Regions from separate parts of the Streptomyces sp. NPDC002446 genome, predicted to be linked through region 2. Evidence: riboswitches for the same ligand, from Rfam matches in the RefSeq annotation. Region 2 holds a riboswitch; the other holds the start of a gene.
What was found. Region 2 has a riboswitch for S-adenosylmethionine ahead of ACWD6P_RS36435 (aminotransferase class V-fold PLP-dependent enzyme). Riboswitches for the same ligand answer to the same signal wherever they lie in the genome.
Positions count from the first base shown of each region.

Region 1: it holds a riboswitch for S-adenosylmethionine, as region 2 does, so the genes downstream of both, thrC (threonine synthase) here and ACWD6P_RS36435 (aminotransferase class V-fold PLP-dependent enzyme) in region 2, are expected to answer to the same signal.

Region 1 covers NZ_JBSFYC010000008.1:153,066-156,766, forward strand. Annotated here, with positions in the region: gene ACWD6P_RS07515 (glucosyl-3-phosphoglycerate synthase) at 1-777, opposite strand, end outside; SAM riboswitch class I at 976-1,119, shown strand; gene thrC (threonine synthase) at 1,137-2,429, shown strand; gene ACWD6P_RS07525 (MoaD/ThiS family protein) at 2,482-2,757, shown strand; gene ACWD6P_RS07530 (cold-shock protein) at 3,220-3,423, shown strand.
Region 2 covers NZ_JBSFYC010000133.1:1,139-10,219, forward strand. Annotated here, with positions in the region: gene ACWD6P_RS36400 (Ig-like domain-containing protein) at 1-1,142, shown strand, start outside; gene ACWD6P_RS36405 (hypothetical protein) at 1,178-1,579, opposite strand; gene ctaE (aa3-type cytochrome oxidase subunit III) at 1,855-2,475, shown strand; gene qcrC (cytochrome bc1 complex diheme cytochrome c subunit) at 2,548-3,357, shown strand; gene qcrA (cytochrome bc1 complex Rieske iron-sulfur subunit) at 3,354-4,418, shown strand; gene qcrB (cytochrome bc1 complex cytochrome b subunit) at 4,415-6,052, shown strand; gene trpD (anthranilate phosphoribosyltransferase) at 6,192-7,256, shown strand; SAM riboswitch class IV at 7,348-7,465, shown strand; gene ACWD6P_RS36435 (aminotransferase class V-fold PLP-dependent enzyme) at 7,657-9,030, shown strand.

The sequences.
Region 1 (3,701 bases), on a different contig from region 2:
GCCGAGGGCCTGACCGCTCTGGTGGCGGTGCCTGCGTACGCCGACGTCCACCTGGGCGAGGGCGTCCAGGCCGACGGTGTGCAGGGCGTCGACGAGGAGGCCGAGCTCCACCCCGTAACCCACCGGGAACGGCAGCCGCTCCAGCAGGGAGCGCCGGGCCGCGTACTCACCCCCCAGGGGCTGGACGAAGCCTGCCAGCTGCGGCCAGTGGAGGTTCAGCAGCGGCCGCGCGACCAGTTCGGTCACCCGGCCCCCCTGCTCCCCTCCGGACGGGCGGCCGCCCGGCTCCAGAGGGCGGTCGTACATCGCCTTGACGAACTGCACGTCGGGGTCGGTCAGCAGCGGGCCGACGATTCCCGAGACGAAGGTGGCCGAGAATTCCCGCAGGTCGGCGTCGATGAAGCAGATGATGTCGCCGGTGGTGACCAGCAGCGACCGCCACAGGACCTCGCCCTTGCCGGGCAGCGCCGGCAGCCGCGGCAGGATGGTGTCGCGGTGGACCACCCGGGCACCTGCCGCGGCCGCGACCTCGGCGGTACGGTCCGTGGAGCCGGAATCCAGCACCACCAGCTCGTCGACCAGAGGCACGGCGTCGGTCATCAGCCCCGCGCGGATCGCCGCGACGATCGCGCCGACCGTGGCCTCCTCGTCCAGCGCGGGCAGCACGACGCTGACCGTACGGCCCGTCTGGCGCTTCGCCTCCAGCAGCTGCTCCAGCGGACGGTCCGCGGCGGACCAGGAGCGGCTGCTCAGCCAGCGCTCCACCTCTTCCAGCACGTCTACGACTCCTCGGTGGCCGCCGGTGCCGCGACCGGTATGCAATCCATCGTCTGGGCCATTCTGTGATCCATCTCGCGGTGCGGACGACTATCTCAACTGTCAGTGCCTTCGGTTACAGTCTTGAACAACGCGGATGACCGTCGCATGTCGGGGTCACCGCGCCATAAACGCCTGGGTTCGATCCCAGCGCCATACCGCTCATCCAGAGGGGCAGAGGGATACGGCCCGTTGAAGCCCCGGCAACCCTCCAGTCGGTTCTTGCTGCCAGCAGCGAGGCTCCCGGCTAGGGAAGGTGCCAAATCCGTCTCGTGGCGAGATGCGCCGCGAGGAAGATGAGGAGAAAGGGCCTCGCCTCCATGGCTGTGCAGACCGCCGAAACCACCGCAAACACCCCCGCCGTCGCTCTGGGTCCCGCCGTGGCGCTGTCCTGCCGCGAGTGCGGCGAGCGCTTCGACCTCGGGCCGATCTTCGCCTGCGCGAGCTGTTTCGGGCCGCTCGAAGTCGCCTACGACCTGCCGGGCGGCGACCCCGAAGCCCTCCGCAAGCGGATCGAGGCCGGCCCGAACAACATCTGGCGCTACGCCCCCCTGCTGCCGGTCCCCGCGGACGTGGCCGACAAGCCCAACCTCAACCCCGGCTTCACCCACCTCGTCAAGGCCGACCGGCTCGCCGCCGAGCTGGGCGTCACCGGCGGCCTGTACGTCAAGGACGACTCCGGCAACCCGACGCACTCCTTCAAGGACCGCGTCGTCGCCATCGCCGTCGAGGCCGCCCGCGCCTTCGGCTTCACCACCCTGTCCTGCTCCTCCACGGGCAACCTCGCCGGAGCGGTCGGCGCCGCCGCCCGCCGCGCCGGCTTCAAGTCCTGCGTCTTCATCCCGCACGACCTGGAGGCAGGCAAGGTCGTCATGGCCGCGGTCTACGGCGGCGACCTCGTCGGCATCGAGGGCAACTACGACGACGTCAACCGCTTCTGCTCGGAGCTCATCGGCGACCCGCTGGGCGAGGGCTGGGGCTTCGTCAACGTCAACCTCCGCCCGTACTACGGCGAGGGATCCAAGACGCTGGCGTACGAGATCTGCGAGCAGCTGGGCTGGCGGCTGCCCGACCAGATCGTCATCCCGATCGCGTCCGGCTCGCAGCTGACGAAGATCGACAAGGGGCTCAAGGAGCTGATCGCCCTCGGCCTGGTCGAGGACCGGCCGTACAAGATCTTCGGCGCCCAGGCCGAGGGCTGCTCCCCGGTGTCGGCGGCCTTCAAGGCCGGGCACGACGTGGTACGCCCGCAGAAGCCGAACACCATCGCCAAGTCCCTGGCGATCGGCAACCCGGCCGACGGGCCGTATGTGCTCGACATCGCGCGCCGTACGGGCGGTGCGGTGGAGGACGTCACCGACGAGCAGGTCGTGGACGCGATCAAGCTGCTGGCCCGGACGGAGGGGATCTTCGCGGAGACCGCGGGCGGCGTGACCGTCGGCGTCACCAAGAAGCTGATCGAGGACGGTCTGCTCGACCCGTCCCTGACCACCGTCGTCCTCAACACGGGTGACGGCCTCAAGACACTTGACGCCGTCGCGCCGACCTCCGGGCCCACGGCCACGATCCGCCCGAGCCTGGACGCGTTCCGCGCGGCCGGCCTGGCCGGCTGAGGCCGCAGCTCCCCGACCCGTACCCGCACCCCCTGTCCGGAAGGCAGAACCCATGAGCGTCAAGGTCCGCATCCCCACCATCCTCCGCACGTACACCGGTGGCGAGGCCGAGGTCACCGCCGAGGGCGCGACCCTCTCCGAGGTGATCGCCGACCTGGAGAAGAACCACCAGGGCATCGCGGCCCGCGTGCTGGACGACGCCGGCAAGCTGCGCCGCTTCGTGAACGTCTACGTCAACGACGACGACGTGCGCTTCGAGCAGGGCCTGCAGACGCCGACGCCGGACGGCGCGGGCGTCTCGATCATCCCGGCGGTCGCCGGCGGCTGAGGGCCCGTCGGCCACCGGATGGCCGACGACCGGGCGTTGATTTGCGCCATCTCTTCTCCCGCTTGACTGGAATTGCCCCGTCCGCTGAATTCGGACGGGGCAATTCCGCTTCGTGAAAGGGGATACCATTGTGACGATCCCCGTTCCGGATAACTCCGCGCACATGCCGAACGCATAGGAAACCGCGGAGAGTTGTGTCCAAAGTGTGTGCGGTATTTGTCGCTTACGTGCGCTATGCCCGGCCCGACTTGCCCCGGAGAAACGGGATTTCCCTCCATATTGCCGATTCTGCGGCGCCAGAATTCTCGTCCGATTGACCTGTTGCGCTGGGCATCGGTGCAGATACATTCAGCGGCGGTCGACGCGTTCCGGCGCACACCCCACGGGCCTTCGCGGGGTGAGGTCTGACCCGGGTCCGCGGAGTGCGGTCCTGCGCAAGGGCCAGTAATAGGGGAGTTAGGCATGGCTCAGGGCACCGTCAAGTGGTTCAACGCGGAGAAGGGGTACGGCTTCATCGCGGTCGACGGTGGTGCGGATGTATTCGTCCACTACAGCGCGATCCAGATGGACGGCTACCGCACCCTTGAGGAGGGCCAGCGAGTCGAGTTCGAGATCTCGCAGGGCCAGAAGGGGCCGCAGGCGGACATGGTCCGGGTGGCCGGCTGAGGCGCCGACCGACTGCTGCGTAGTGAAGGCCCGTACCCCTGGAGGGGGTACGGGCCTTCTGCCGTCCGCCCGCCGCCCTCGAAGGGCGGAACTGACCCTCGGTCGCCTGCGCCCACCCTCCCCAAGCTCACGCTGGGAGGTGCCCCCAACCCGACCGCCACCCCTCAACGACCCCCTCCGGGCGGCTTGCACTCTCCCACCCCGAGTGCTAATCATTGGCGTTAGCACTCTCCGGGTGAGAGTGACAAAGAAGGACCGGGTCGGTGAGGCCCGCAGGC
Region 2 (9,081 bases):
AGATCACCGCCAACACGCCGGACGGAAAGCGGAAGGCGGATCCGGACAAGCCGCTTGAGGTCTCCGTCAACGACGACGAGGCACGGATCACGGACGTGACCGCCACCGATTCCAGCGGCCGCTTCGTCCGCGGTGAGCTCAGCGCCGACGGCAGACACTGGCGCACCACGGCGCCCCTGGCCGCCGGCACCCGCTACACGGTGCGGGTCAGCACCGAGGAGGAGGACGGCACACCGGGCCGCAAGACGCTCGTGGTCAACACCACAGAGGCAGACGGCCAGTTGACCGCGGTCTTCGGTCCGGAGAGCGGGGAGTACGGCGTCGGCCAGCCGGTCACCGCCGAGCTGAGCAAGCCCGTCAAGGACCCCAAGGCCCGCGCCCTCGTCGAGAGCGCCCTGAAGGTCGACTCCATGCCGCGCGTCGAGGGCTCCTGGTACTGGGTGGACGACAAGAAACTGCACTTCCGCCCGAAGGCCTACTGGCCCGCCCACGCCACCATCTCGGTGCACAGCAACCTGGCCGGCCTGAAGATCGCCAAGGGGCTCTACGGAGGCTCGTCCAAGCCCGTCCGGCTCACCACCGGCGACCGCGTGGAGGCCGTCACCGACGCGGCGGCGCACCGGATGACGGTGCAGCGCAACGGCCAGACGATCAACACCATCCCCGTCACCACCGGCAAGCCCGGGTTCTCCACCCGCAACGGCGTCAAGGTCGTGCTCGGCAAGGAGAGCTTCGTACGGATGCGCAGCTCGACCGTCGGCATCGCCGCCGGGAGCTCGGAGGCCTACGATCTGCCGGTCTACTGGGCCACCCGCGTGACCTGGAGCGGCGAGTACGTCCACGCCGCACCCTGGTCCGTCGGATCGCAGGGCGCGGCGAACGTCAGCCACGGCTGTACGGGCATGTCCACCAGCAACGCCCAGTGGTTCTTCAACACCGTGCGGGTCGGCGACATCGTCAAGGTCGTCAACAGCGGCGGCGAGACCATGACGCCGTTCGACAACGGCTTCGGCGACTGGAACATGCCCTGGAAGGAGTGGCGCGCCGGCAGCGCCCTGAAGGGCAAGGCCTCCGCCACCACAGGAGCGGCCGAGCGCCAGCAGGACCCCAGCAGCGACGCCCGGCTGCGCCCGGAGCTCTGAGCGCGCCCGCTCCTAAGAGACCGTCAGCAGGCCGCTCAGGCCTGTACGAGGTGCCTGCGGCGCAGCAGGCCGGCCAGCGCGTCGGCGAAGGCCACCGGGTCCAGGGGATGGGGCACCGCGGCGTCCGCCCGGCTCCAGGTGGCCAGCCAGGCGTCCTGCGGGCGGCCGATCAGCAGCAGCACCGGCGGGCACTGGAAGATCTCGTCCTTGATCTGCCGGCAGACGCCCATCCCGCCCGCGGGCGCGGTCTCGCCGTCCAGCACACAGACGTCGATGCCGCCCTGCTCCAGGGCCTCCAGGACGGCCGGGGCGGTGGCGCACTCCAGGATCTCGATCTGCGGGACATCGGCGGCGGGGCGCCGTCCGGCCGCCAGCCGGACCTGCTCGCGGGTGTTGGCGTTGTCGCTGTAGACCAGCACCGTGGCAGTCGCCTGCATCGTTCCTCCACGCTCTTCGTAGCGGCACAGCATCGGGTGGCACTCTTGCGCCGGATGCTACTCCCGTGACGGCCGCCCGCAGGAGGGGTCGAACACATCCGGGATCCGCCCGACGGGCCGTCAGGACCAGGCTCCGGGGGACGGGCCGATGGGCCGGGCGCGCGGCGCTTCCCCCCTTCGGGCGACGGCGGAATTGGGCTGTACGAGCAGGGCATACGTCCTTGACACACCGAACGGCACCCCCCGGAGTGAGGGCGGGATAAGCGACCGACATAATGTCGGTCGTGGCGACAGCAACGACAGTAGAAACCGGGCACGCGCACCCGTCGGTCAATCGGCCGAACCTCACCAGCGTCGGAACCATCATCTGGCTGAGTTCCGAGCTGATGTTCTTCGCGGCCCTCTTCGCGATGTACTTCACCCTTCGATCGGTGACCGGCGCCGAGTATTGGAAGGAATCCGCCGATGCGCTGAATCTTCCGTTCTCCGCGACCAACACCACGATCCTGGTGCTCAGCTCCCTGACCTGCCAGCTCGGCGTTTTCGCGGCCGAGCGGGGCGACGTCAAGAAGCTGCGGGCCTGGTTCGTGGTCACCTTCGTCATGGGTGCGATCTTCATCGGCGGTCAGGTCTTCGAGTACACCGAGCTGGTCAAGCACGAGGGCCTGTCGCTCTCGTCGGGCCCGTACGGATCGGTGTTCTACCTGACCACCGGCTTCCACGGACTGCACGTGACGGGCGGTCTGATCGCCTTCCTGCTGGTCCTGGGCAGGACATACGCGGCCAAGAGGTTCACCCACCAGCAGGCCACCGCGGCCATCGTTGTGTCCTACTACTGGCACTTCGTCGATGTCGTCTGGATCGGCCTCTTCGCCACGATCTACCTGATCAAGTAGCCCCTGCCGGCTCGGCATCAGACAGACATATCCACAGCATCGACGCAGAAGATCCTGACACCGGGGTAATCCGTGAAAAAGCTCTCCGCACGACGGCGCCATCCGCTGGCGGCGCTCGTCGTCCTACTCCTCGCGCTGGCGGTCACCGGGGGGCTGTACGCCGCGTTCGCGCCGGCGGACAAGGCTCAGGCCGATGACACCGCCCAGTCCCTTGCCATCAAGGAGGGCAAGAAGCTCTACGACGTGGGCTGTGCAAGCTGCCACGGCACCGGCGGTCAGGGCACCACCGACGGCCCGAGCCTGGTCGGCGTCGGCGCCGCAGCCGTCGACTTCCAGGTCGGCACCGGCCGCATGCCGGCCCAGCAGCCCGGCGCCCAGGTGCCGCGGAAGCAGCCCATCTACAACAACGCCCAGCGCGAGCAGCTGGCGGCGTACGTCGCGTCGCTGGGTGCCGGTCCCACCATCCCGGAGAAGTCGCAGTACAGCTCCGACGGTGCCGACATCGGCAAGGGCGGCGAGCTCTTCCGCACCAACTGCGCGCAGTGCCACAACTTCACCGGTAAGGGCGGCGCCCTCACCAACGGCAAGTACGCACCGACGCTTGAGGGCGTGGACCCGAAGCACATCTACGAGGCCATGGAGACCGGCCCGCAGAACATGCCTTCGTTCGGTGACGGCTCGCTGAGCAAGCAGAACAAGAAGGACATCATCGCGTACCTCGACGCCGTCAACGGCGATGAATCCGAGAGCCCCGGCGGCCTCGACCTCGGCGGTCTCGGCCCGGTCAGCGAGGGTCTCTTCGGCTACATCTTCGGCCTGGGCGCGCTGGTCGCGGTCGCCATCTGGGTCGCAGCCCGGACTACAAAGGCCAAGAAGTCATGAGCGAGACTGGACGACACGCAGACGTGCCAGAAGAAACCCTTCCCAGTGAGCGGGAGACGGCTCACGAAGGCGCGGTGACGGCGGCGGACAACCCGTTCGCCGACCCGGGGCTGCCGGCCCACGAGCACCGTGCCCAGGACATCGACGAGCGGGCCGCCAAGCGCTCCGAGCGCACCGTCGCCCTCCTCTTCGTCGTGTCCATGATCGCCACGGTCGCCTTCATCGCCTCGTACGTGGCCATCCCGATCGACAAGATCGTCTACATCTGGCCGATCGGTCACATCAGCGCGCTGAACTTCGCGCTCGGTCTGACGCTCGGCGCGGCGCTGTTCTGCATCGGTGCCGGCGCGGTCCACTGGGCCCGCACGCTGATGTCGGACGAGGAGGTCGCCGACGACCGGCACCCGATCGAGGCCGCCCCCGAGGTCAAGGCCAAGGTTCTGGCGGACTTCGCGGAGGGTGCCAAGGAGTCGCAGTTCGGCCGCCGCAAGGTGATCCGCAACACGATGTTCGGTGCGCTGGCCCTGGTGCCGCTCTCCGGCGTCGTCCTGCTGCGCGACCTCGGGCCGCTGCCCGGGACCAAGCTGCGCACCACGGGCTGGAAGAAGGGCACCCGCCTGGTCAACCAGTCCACGAACCTCCCGCTGCGTCCCGAGGACATCGCGGTCGGGTCGCTGACCTTCGCCAAGCCCGAGGGCCTGGAGGAGGACGACCACGACTTCAACAACAAGATCGCCAAGGACGCCCTGATGCTCGTGCGGATCCAGCCGCAGGACATCAAGGACAAGCAGGAACTGGCCTGGTCCCACGACGGCATCGTGGCGTACTCGAAGATCTGCACCCACGTGGGCTGCCCGATCAGCCTGTACGAGCAGCAGACGCACCACGTGCTCTGCCCCTGCCACCAGTCGACCTTCGACCTCGCCGACGGCGGCAAGGTGATCTTCGGCCCCGCCGGGCACGCCCTGCCGCAGCTGCACATCACGGTGAAGGACGGCTTCCTCGAGGCGGTCAGCGACTTCGCGGAGCCCGTCGGCCCGAGCTTCTGGGAGCGCGGATGAGTAACGAGACAAGCGCGACCACCACGCGCCGCGGCCAGGCGCCGCGGGGCGAGCGGATCGCCGACTGGGCGGACGGCCGGCTGGGCATCTACAGCCTCGCCAAGTCCAACATGCGCAAGATCTTCCCGGACCACTGGTCCTTCATGCTGGGTGAGGTCGCGCTCTACAGCTTCATCATCATCATCCTGACCGGTGTCTATCTGACGCTGTTCTTCCACCCGAGCATGGCCGAGGTGACCTACCACGGTTCCTACGTGCCCATGCAGGGAATCCGGATGACCCAGGCCTTCGAGTCGACGCTGGACATCAGCTTCGACGTCCGCGGTGGTCTGCTCATCCGCCAGATCCACCACTGGGCCGCGCTGGTCTTCCTGGCCGCGATGATGGTCCACATGATGCGGGTGTTCTTCACCGGCGCCTTCCGCAAGCCGCGCGAGGTCAACTGGCTGTTCGGCTTCCTGCTGTTCGTGCTGGGCATGTTCACCGGCTTCACCGGCTACTCGCTCCCCGACGACCTGCTCTCCGGCACCGGCGTGCGGTTCATCGAGGGCGTCATCCTGGCGATGCCGCTGGTCGGTTCGTACCTGCAGATGTTCATCTTCGGCGGCGAGTTCCCCGGGCACGACATCATCCCGAGGTTCTTCACGGTCCACGTGCTGCTGCTGCCGGGCATCATGCTGGGCCTGCTGGTCGCGCACCTGATCCTGGTCTTCTACCACAAGCACACCCAGTTCCCGGGTGCCGGCAAGACCAACAACAACGTCGTGGGCATGCCGCTGCTGCCGGTCTACATGGCCAAGGCCGGAGGCTTCTTCTTCCTGGTCTTCGGTGTGATCGCGGTGATCTCCGCGGTCGCCAGCATCAACCCGGTGTGGGCCATCGGACCGTACCGGCCCGACCAGGTCTCCACGGGCGCCCAGCCCGACTGGTACATGGGCTTCGCCGAGGGTCTGATCCGCGTCATGCCGGGCTGGGAGTGGAACTTCTGGGGCCACACCATCAACTTCGGTGTGCTGATCCCGATCGTGATCTTCCCGCTGGTCCTGGTCGCCATCGCGGTCTACCCGTTCGTCGAGTCCTGGGTACGCGGCGACAAGCGCGAGCACCACATCCTGGACCGCCCGCGCAACGTCCCCACCCGCACCGGCTTCGGTGTCGCCTGGCTGGTCGCGTACTTCGTGATGCTGATCGGTGGCGGCAACGACCTGTGGGCGACGCACTTCCACCTGTCGCTCAACTCGCTGACCTGGTTCGTCCGGATCGGATTCTTCGTCCTCCCGGTGCTGTCCTTCATCGCCACCAAGCGGATCTGCATGGGTCTGCAGCGCCGCGACCGGGACAAGGTGCTGCACGGACGCGAGTCCGGCATCATCAAGCGCCTGCCGCACGGTGAGTTCATCGAGGTCCACGAGCCGCTCAGCCAGGAGCAGCTGCACGTCCTGACGCAGCACGAGCAGCCCAAGCCGCTCGAGCTGGGCCCGGAGGTCGACGAGAACGGCGTCAAGCGCAAGGTGAAGCGTTCGCAGAAGCTGCGCGCCAAGCTCTCGAAGTCCTACTACGGCGAGGACAACGTCGTCGCCAAGCCCACGGTCGAGGAGTACCGGGAGATCACCAGCGGCCACGGCCACCACTGATCCCCCCGGTGCCTGGTAGCGCACCGTAGGCAGTACGCCACCCAGAGGGCCCCGTCCGTTGATCGGACGGGGCCCTCCGGCGTATCCGGGGCTCGATAGGGTGACGGCATAAGCAGGACACACACCAGGAGCGTGGACCATGAACGTTGTGACCCCGGCAGGCGGCGACAGCGTGGCGGCCCACACCTGGCCGGGCATCCTGAACGCCCTCCTCGACGGCCGTGACCTCAGCGCGGACGACACCGCCTGGGCCATGGACAAGATCATGCGGGGCGAGGCCAGCGACGCCCAGATCGCCGGCTTCGCGGTGGCCCTGCGCGCCAAGGGCGAGACCGTCGCCGAGATCTCCGGCCTGGTCCGCACCATGTACGCGCACGCCCGGCTGATCGAGGTCCCCGGCCCCAGCGTCGACATCGTCGGCACCGGCGGCGACGGCGCCAAGACCGTCAACATCTCCACGATGTCCTCGATCGTGGTGGCCGGCACCGGCGCCAAGGTCGTCAAGCACGGCAACCGCGCGGCGTCCTCGGCCAGCGGCGCCTCCGACGTCCTGGAGAAGCTCGGCGTCAACCTCGACCTCACCCCGCAGCGGGTCACCGAGGTCGCCCAGGAAGCGGGCATCACCTTCTGCTTCGCGGTGAAGTTCCACCCCTCGCTGCGGCACGTCGCCAACGCCCGGGCCCAGCTCGGCATCCGTACGACCTTCAACGTGCTGGGCCCGCTGACCAACCCCGCGCAGGTCCGCGCCCAGGCGACCGGCGTCGCCGACGCCCGGATGGCGCCGATCCTGGCCGGGGTGCTCGCCGAGCGTGGCTCCTCCGCGCTGGTCTTCCGCGGCGACGACGGCCTGGACGAGCTGACCACGACCGCGACCTCCCGGGTGTGGGTCGTACGGGACGGCACGGTGCGCGAGGAGCGCTTCGACCCGCGGGACGTCGGCATCGACCTGGTCCCCGTCGAAGCCCTGCGCGGCGCGGACGCCTCCTACAACGCGGAGGTGGCCCGCCGGCTGCTGGACGGCGAGACCGGCCCGGTGCGCGAGGCGGTGCTGCTGAACTCCGCGGCCGCGCTGGTGGCTCTGGAGCCGGGCGACGCCCCGCTGGCCGAGCAGATCCGCGCGGGCATCGAGAAGGCCGCCGCCTCGATCGACTCCGGCGCCGCCCAGCGGGTGCTGGAGCGCTGGGTGGCCGCCAGCAACGCCTGAGCGGCCGGTGACACAGCGTGTGACGCAAGCCCCAGTCCGTCATGCGGACCGGGGCTTGCGCGTTGTTGATCGTGTGGCATGATGCTGCGCAGGTCACGAGTGACAGCGACACAGGCCCCGGCCCGCTGTCCGGCAACCCTCCTTCCGTGGCGGGGTGCCCCGGGTGATGACCAGGCCGTAGGCAGCGAGGTCTGCGGCAAGCGCGGATCCCTCGCCAGGGATCCTGGTCCCCGAGGGAGAACTTCCGTGAATCAGCGAATGCGATAGGGCCCGACGGCCCCTTTTTCCGCACCCTTTTTCTCTTCCACGCTGCCGCTTCGCGCCGTACGCCGTGACGCGTTCCGCCGTACCCCGACGCGCCCGCCGCAGCGAATTCGCTTACCTCTTACGGGAGTTCGCCATGTCTGTTTCCGCCGTTGCCGCCGACCGTTCCGTTTGTGCCCCGCTGCCGGTTCTGGGCCGTGACGTCCTGGTCCCGCTCGTGACCGGCGGCGAGGTCGACTACGCCGCGCTGGACTACGCCGCCAGCGCACCGGCGCTCCAGCGGGTCTGGGACGACGTGGCCGCCTACGCCCCGTACTACGGCAGCGTGCACCGCGGTGCCGGATACCTCTCCCAGCTCTCCACCGACCTCTTCGAGAACAGCCGCCGCACCATCGCGGAGTTCCTCGGCTGCCGCGCCGAGGACCAGGTCGTCTTCACCCGCTCCACCACCGACTCCCTCAACCTCCTCGCCGCCGTACTCCCGCAAGGCACCCGGGTGTTCGTCTTCGAGACCGAGCACCACGCCTCGCTGCTGCCCTGGGAGCAGCGCGCGGACACCGCGGTGACGTACCTCAACGCGCCGCGCACCCCGCAGCAGGCGGTGGACACCCTGGAGAAGGCCCTGGCGGAGCGCGAGCCCTACGGCCCGGCGCTGGTCTGCGTCACCGGTGCCTCGAACGTGACCGGCGAACTCTGGCCCGTCCAGGAGCTGGCGGCCGCCGCCCACGCCCACGGCGCGCGGATCGTCCTCGACGCCGCGCAGCTCGCCCCGCACCACCCCCTCGACATCGCGGAGCTCGACGTCGACTGGGTCGCCTTCTCCGGGCACAAGCTGTACGCGCCGTTCGGCTCCGGAGTGCTGGCCGGCCGCGCGGACTGGCTGCAGGACGCCGAGCCGTACCTGGCGGGCGGCGGCGCCAGCCGCAAGGTCTCCCGCCGCACGGACGGCGGGGTGGACGTGGAGTGGCACACCACCGCGGCCCGGCACGAGGCCGGCTCGCCGAACGTCATCGGCGCCTACGCGATCGCCTCCGCCTGCCAGGCGCTGACCGAGGCCGGCTTCGACACCCTGGTCGCCCGCGAGCAGGCCCTGATCACCCGGGTACGGGAAGGCCTGGCCGAGGTGCCCGAGGTCAGGGTGCTCTCCCTCTTCGGCGACGACGCCCCTCGGGTGGGCGTGCTCTCCTTCGTCGTCGAGGGCTGGAACAGCTCGCACTTCGCGGCCGCGCTGTCGGCCGAGTACGGCATCGGCGTACGCGACGGCCTCTTCTGCGCGCACCCCCTCGTCCGCACCCTGCTGGGCAGCGAGCCGCAGGAGCCGGGGGAGTGCGGCGCCCCCGAGGCGGCCCCCGGCGAGCGCTCCCTGAACGCCATCCGCGTCAGCTTCGGCGCCGGCACCCCCGACGAGCACGTCGACCGCTTCGTACGGGCGGTGAAGGAACTGGTCACGGACGGCGCGCGGTGGAACTACCGCACGGAGGACGGGCGTTGTGTGCCCGCGTCTGCCTGACGGGGTCGCTGCCCACGTTTCGGCTGGCCCGCCGTGGGGGTTTCTCGCCGT